Regions from separate parts of the Terribacillus sp. AE2B 122 genome, predicted to be linked through region 1. Evidence: riboswitches for the same ligand, from Rfam matches in the RefSeq annotation. Region 1 holds a riboswitch; each other region holds the start of a gene.
What was found. A riboswitch is a leader RNA that binds a small molecule or an ion and turns the genes downstream of it on or off. The one in region 1 is predicted to bind S-adenosylmethionine.
Positions count from the first base shown of each region.

Region 2: linked by a shared signal. The riboswitch ahead of AE2B122_RS05820 (MetQ/NlpA family ABC transporter substrate-binding protein) and the one ahead of metX (homoserine O-acetyltransferase) in region 1 are both predicted to bind S-adenosylmethionine.
Region 3: linked by a shared signal. The riboswitch ahead of metK (methionine adenosyltransferase) and the one ahead of metX (homoserine O-acetyltransferase) in region 1 are both predicted to bind S-adenosylmethionine.

Region 1 covers NZ_LR700943.1:593,768-596,042, forward strand. Annotated here, with positions in the region: gene AE2B122_RS08135 (ammonium transporter) at 1-394, opposite strand, end outside; SAM riboswitch class I at 1,050-1,160, shown strand; gene metX (homoserine O-acetyltransferase) at 1,236-2,275, shown strand, end outside.
Region 2 covers NZ_LR700943.1:101,971-104,245, forward strand. Annotated here, with positions in the region: gene AE2B122_RS05810 (hypothetical protein) at 1-56, opposite strand, end outside; gene AE2B122_RS05815 (MerR family transcriptional regulator) at 253-579, shown strand; SAM riboswitch class I at 1,077-1,184, shown strand; gene AE2B122_RS05820 (MetQ/NlpA family ABC transporter substrate-binding protein) at 1,279-2,088, shown strand; gene AE2B122_RS05825 (methionine ABC transporter ATP-binding protein) at 2,101-2,275, shown strand, end outside.
Region 3 covers NZ_LR700948.1:130,713-132,987, reverse strand. Annotated here, with positions in the region: gene metK (methionine adenosyltransferase) at 1-974, opposite strand, end outside; SAM riboswitch class I at 1,159-1,264, opposite strand; gene pckA (phosphoenolpyruvate carboxykinase (ATP)) at 1,456-2,275, shown strand, end outside.

The DNA.
Region 1 (2,275 bases):
CCCATAAAACTGTAAATAAGATGAATGCAGGAAAACGAATACGTTCTGCATAAGCGCCAGACACGATTGCAGTTGTCAGAATCGCGAATGTCATTTGGAACATCATGAATAAATTGAATGGAATAGTGTGTCCTTCAGCCGGCTCGAAACCGACATTAGTAAGCCCGAAGAAATCCAAGCCTCCAATAATTCCGTTACCTGGTGAGAACGCCAGGGAAAAGCCAATGATAATCCAGATGATCGACACAATTGCCATTGTCGTAAAGCTGTGCATCGCTGTGCTCAGCACGTTCTTACTTCTTACTAACCCGCCGTAGAAGAGTGCGAGTGCTGGTGTCATCAACCATACTAAGACGGTTGCGACAAACATGAATACCGTATTAGCCATATCCATTTTCTCTACCCCCTGTGTTTATCTTTAATTGTTTGAAAATTTAAATCTTTATTCATTATATAAGTGCCACGCAAAAAAATGTAACAAACTTGTCAGGTTATCTTACGTGAATATTTCTGACCAACTCATGTAAGTGTTTTCAGGGCTTTTGTCATGAAGCGTTACCTAAAACAGGACAGAATTTATGGCAAATGGGAAATTTGGGGTGGTTTGTACTTCTTTGCAACGGGAATAGATAGATAGCTGCGAAGATGTCCTGTATCGGAAGTTTGACAATAATTGTAAAGCATGATAAGATAGTTAACGTATTCGATGTTTGAGTAACTTTATCGAATATCATTGGCATTCTGCTATAGTTTTAATTAGAAGTACTTATTCAGACTGGAGCGGCCTAGGAGCCGTGAGGATGCAATAGAGGTAGGGATTGCATCGTTTAAGTGTAAACTACCATGTGGAACAAGTACCGCGGCAAGGGGATGTATTAGGTATCCTCTACTTACAATAGAAAAGTTACATTTTAGCCCCGCATTGGCATTCGCTGATGCGGGGCGTCCAAATTTCTAGGGATATTTACAGCGTAAATGGAAATTTCAGAATTTATAGTTGACTGATAATTTAACCCATGCTACAATCCTGTTAACAAATAAATAGCAAGCTCTTATCAAGAGAGGCGGAGGGACTGGCCCGACGATGCCCGGCAACCTGCAAGCAGAAATGCTTATAAGGTGCTAATTCCTGAAAGTGCGTATGCACTTTAAGATGAGAGAGACAAGTCGGTACATATTGCCACCCTGTCCTCTCAGGGTGGCTTTTTTATTTGAGGGGAGGAAGCGTACGGAACATGGAGTCAGAACAGTCATACCAAACCGGCAAACTTCTCATAGGTGATATCGAGCTTGAATCAGGTGAGATCCTTTCAAAAGTGGAAGTAGCTTATGAAAGAAGCGGTCCTGAATCAGGAGAAACGGTGCTTATCTGCCATGCGCTGACAGGAGATCAATTTGCGGCCGGTACTGGTACAAATCCAGGCTGGTGGAGCGGATTGCTGCAGCCAGGAGGGTTTATCGACACCAGCCGGTATAAAATAATTACATTCAATGTGCTGGGTGGCTGCAATGGCACAACATGCGCCTTATCGGCAGATCCAGTTTCAGGTGATAGGTATGCGGCTGCTTTTCCAGCTATTACGATCCGTGACATGGTTTCAGTTCAGCGCATTGCGTTGAAGAAACTAGGAATCTCTCATTTGAGAGCTGTGATCGGCGGATCATTAGGTGGAATGCAAGTACTAGAATGGGGTGTCATGTACCCGGATTTCATGGATGTACTGATCCCTTTGGCGGCAACTCCTTACGTAAGTGATTATGCAATTGCCTATAATCACTTAGCCAAGACAGCTATCACTTCCGATCACAATTGGAACAATGGTAATTACACAGCAGATAAACCACCTGCCGCTGGTCTCGGACTTGCAAGGATGGTAGGAATGCTTACTTACCGTTCCGATCACCAATATAATGAACGCTTCCGCCGCGCTGCATCCCGCAGGGACGATGCGGCATATGAAGTGGAATCATATTTGAACTACCAAGGAGAGAAGCTCGTCAATCGCTTTGATGCCAATTGTTATATGACTTTATTAGAGGCGATGAACAGTCATGATATCGGCAGGGGAAGAGGAGGATGGCAGTCTGCCGCTCAAAGTATAAAGGCAATTGTACTGACATTCGGCTTCTCCAGAGATTTGCTGTTTCCGCCTGAAGAGATTGAACGCTTTGCAGCAGCAGTTCCGGGTGCCCGTCATGTAGACGTTAAAACAATCTATGGACACGATGGCTTCCTGCTCGAATTTGAAAAATGGGGACATCATATCCGTCAGGT
Region 2 (2,275 bases), 490 kb from region 1:
AGGTCGAGTTCTACAATCTGTTGGGCTAAATCAAGGGCTTCCTGATCATGTGCCACGTGCTTGACGCTCCTTTCAGTGTTTCCTATTTACTGTTACGTTCAGTATACTTATAGCCGAATTACTTTGCATTAAACATGTAAGCGATGCTGACGAACTATTTTGTTGTTTGTTAGGTTTCCTCACACAACACTAGGATGATTGGATAAATACGGTATAATGTGTAGTAACAGCACATGGTGATGAGGTGAACAGATGAGTAATGAGCCTTCTTACAAGAACAGGAAAGTGATCACAATAGGAATTGTGAGTGAACTGACTGGTCTGACTGAACGTAAAATTCGTTATTACGAGGAACGCAAGCTCATTTTTCCTGAACGTTCAGCGAAGGGAAATCGCAAGTACTCTTTTTCGGATGTAGAGCAATTGATCGAGATCGCCAACAAAAGGGAAGAGGGTGTGCAAACCTTCGAAATCCGTCAGCAGATGCTGAGAGACAAAAGGAAGGAAGCGGAAAGAGAGAGCCGCCAGCAAATGCTGCGTGGGCAAATCAATGCCCGCTTTGGTATACAGAGAGAGTAAGTGTGTGTACGTATGTGTTGGGAGGCCTTGTACACAGGAAAGCCGGATGTTTTCATCCGGCTTTTTATTGTGTTAAAAATTATAATTTGCGGTCTTTAAAATCATTCATAGTTCTCAAGCATGCTGTGATTTAAACCAGTTTTAAATAATTTTTAATGAGAAATAGTATACTCCAAGTAAAATGTTCAGATTACATATATAGATTTAAAAATCCGTTGAAATCGCCATAATTCACTTGGGAGGAAGCGTTATCTAAGGGGGTAACAAAGGATAGATGTAAACTTCTGTTGATTTTTGCCGCTTGATCAATCGCTTGTTTTAAAGGTCTGTGGTCGTATATTCTCGTATTCTTCGGCTGAGTCAAATGACTGCATACTCTCCTGCTATCCTAATACAAAAAAACAGATTGATTTTTCTATAAATTTTAAAATTATATTGACAATAACTAGATTGGAAGGTAAAGTAACAAACAGATCAACAACAAAAGTATAATGAAATTCTTATCAAGAGCGGTGGAGGAACAGGTCCTATGAAGCCCGGCAACCAGATCAATGATCTAGGTGCTAATTCCTGCAGACGGTGAAAGCCGTACTGAGAGATAAGAGAATTAGTGCATACGAATACCATGCGCCTCTCTTAATCTAGAGAGGCGCTTTTTTATTGTAGTTGATGACAGCGAAGAAAAAAGGGGAGAGCAACATGAAAAAAATCTTAAGCTTTGGACTTATCGGATTATTAGCATTATTCTTAGCGGCATGCGGCAATGATAAATCTGCTGCACTAGCAAATGACAAAATATTGGTCGGCGTCAGCGGCGGACCTCATGAGCAAGTGATGGAAAAAGTGAAAGAACTAGCAGCCGATGAAGGTATCGATGTAGAAATCAAAACATTCAATGATTATAATACACCAAACAGTGCGTTAGATGATGGAAGCCTGGATGCGAACAGCTATCAAACACTTCCTTTTCTAGAAGATCAAGTAAAGAATCAAGGATATGAACTAAAAGAAGTATTTAAGACACTTACGTTCCCAATGGGTATCTATACAGATAAGATTTCGGATATTTCCGAATTGAAAGAAGGCGACAAAATCGCTGTACCGAATGATCCTGCCAACGAATATCGTGCGTTGAAACTCTTTGAGACAGCAGGAGTATTGAAAGTAGATCCAGAAGCAGAGAACTCTGCAACGGCTAAAGATGTCGTTGAAAATCCACTGAATCTGGAAATCGTTGAATTGGATGCTTCTCAGCTGCCAGCTCAGCTTCCGGAAGTAGCAGCAGCGGCAATCAACACGAACTTTGCAATGGGTGCTGATTTGAATATCAATGATGATGCTATCTTTGCAGAGGAATCTGCAAACAACCCATGGTCCAACTACTTTGTTGTAAGATCAGCGAACACGGACGATGAAGTTGTGAAGAAGATTCAAGAAATCTATCAATCTGATGAAGTAAAACAGTTTGTGGAAGATGAATTCCAAGGATCCGTTGTTCCAAGCTGGTAAGGGGGAAGCAATATGATTGAACTGAAAAATGTATCGAAGACCTTTACCACGGGCAAGAAGAAAGTGGAGGCGTTGAAAGACGTCTCCTTGAAAATAAATAAAGGTGAAATCTATGGCGTAATCGGATTCAGCGGAGCAGGGAAAAGTACCCTGATCCGCTGTGCCAATTTACTGGAGCGTCCCACTG
Region 3 (2,275 bases), on a different contig from region 1:
ATGGATACTGGTTCAGCAACACCGATCGCATAAGCAAGCTGTACTTCACATTTCTCTGCAAGACCTGCTGCAACGATGTTCTTCGCCACATAACGTGCTGCATAAGCACCGGAACGGTCTACTTTTGTAGCATCTTTTCCGCTGAATGCACCGCCGCCGTGACGAGCATAACCGCCATACGTATCAACAATGATTTTACGTCCAGTCAGACCTGCATCACCTTGTGGTCCGCCGATAACGAATCGTCCAGTCGGGTTGATGATGTATTTTGTATTCTCATCCAGCAATTCAGCTGGAACGACAGGTTTGATAACAAGCTCTTTCAAATCGGTATGAATCTGAGCTTGCTCCACTTCTGGGTGGTGCTGTGTGGAGATGACAATCGTATCAATCCGTACTGGTTGATCGTTTTCGTCATATTCTACTGTTACTTGTGTTTTCCCATCCGGGCGCAAGTAATCCACAGTTTCATCTTTCCGTATCTTCGCCAGTTGCTTGGATAGACGGTGCGCCAATGAAATTGGCAGCGGCATATATTCTGGTGTTTCATTGCTTGCATAGCCAAACATCAAGCCTTGGTCACCTGCACCGATTGCATCGATCTCTTCGTCCGTCATCAGCCCTTCACGAGCCTCAAGCGCCTGATCAACACCACCTGCAATATCAGGAGATTGCTCATCGATTGCTGTCAATACAGCACATGTATCAGCATCAAAGCCATATTTCGCACGTGTATAACCAATTTCCTTGATTGTTTTACGCACGATGTTTTGGATATCTACATAAGCACTGGTTGTAATTTCACCTGCAACGAGTACAAGTCCAGTCGTAACAGTCGTTTCACAAGCAACACGGGCATTCGGATCCTTAGCTAGGATTTCATCTAATATAGCATCCGAGATCTGGTCACAGATTTTATCCGGATGCCCTTCAGTAACGGATTCTGAGGTAAATAATCGACGATTAGCAGTCATTCTGCCAAATCCCCCTTCAACTACAATTAATACGGAAGTTTTACTCTTTCCAAGGTATGTTATTAAGAAACTTGATAATGGGTGAAGGTTGAAAGAGCACTATCATTAGTATTGCTCTTTTTTTATTATTAAGCCGTTACATGAAAAAAACCTTCCATCATAACAGAAGGCTGGCTTATTCCCTCTCTTATCGTTCAAGGTATCCCTTGCTCAGGTTGAGCACCATTTCACAAAATGTGACGGTTGCCGGGTTTCTTAGGGCCTGTCCCTCCGCCTACTCTGAATAAGAGTGATTTTCCGTTCGCAACTATGTTATCGGAACAGCCTCCAGAAGTCAACAAAATCATGTTAATACCGACTTAAAAACTCGGAATTATTAACCAATAAAGCATTCACTTATCGATTGCATTTTAAAATAGTATGTATTAATATTTTAATGTGTTATACTAATTAAAACTTCTAAAAAAAAGGCGGGATCCAGATGCGAATGATGCACGCATTAACAGCGCTAGAAGAAATGCGCTCCCAATCCAATGTAAGGAAAAACCTATCAGCAGCTCAGCTGACGGAGGCGGCATTGTCCCACCAAGAAGCTCGTTTGACAAAGACTGGTGCTTTGCGGGCTGCGACAGGGAAATATACCGGCCGCTCACCAAAGGATAAATTCATCGTCAAAGACGAGCTTTCCGAAAACAAAGTAGACTGGGGAAAAGTCAACCAGCCTATTAGCGAAGAAACATTCGAGCAACTTTTAGGTAAAGTCGTAGACTATCTGCAGGCACAGGAAGAAGTATTCTCATTCCAAGGCTTTGCAGGGGCTGATGAACGTTACCATCTCCCAATACAAGTAATCAACGAATATGCTTGGCATAATCTATTTGCCCACCAATTGTTCATTCGGCCAAATGAGGAGGAGCTGACTGCACATAAACCTGCATTCACTGTCATCTCTGCTCCTGGTGTAAAAGCAGACCCACTAGTCGATGGCACTAATTCAGAAGCATTTGTCATCGTTTCCTTCAAACAGCGTGTAATCGTCATAGGTGGAACGGAATATGCCGGAGAAATGAAGAAATCCATCTTCTCCGTAATGAATTTCCTTCTGCCGCAGCAAGAAATCCTGCCAATGCACTGCTCTGCTAATGTAGGTTCAGACGGTGATACAGCACTCTTCTTCGGTTTATCTGGAACAGGTAAGACTACACTATCTGCTGATCCGAACAGACCTTTGATCGGAGATGACGAACATGGCTGGTCACCTGATGGAATCTTCAATATTGAAGGCGGCTGTTATGCTAAAT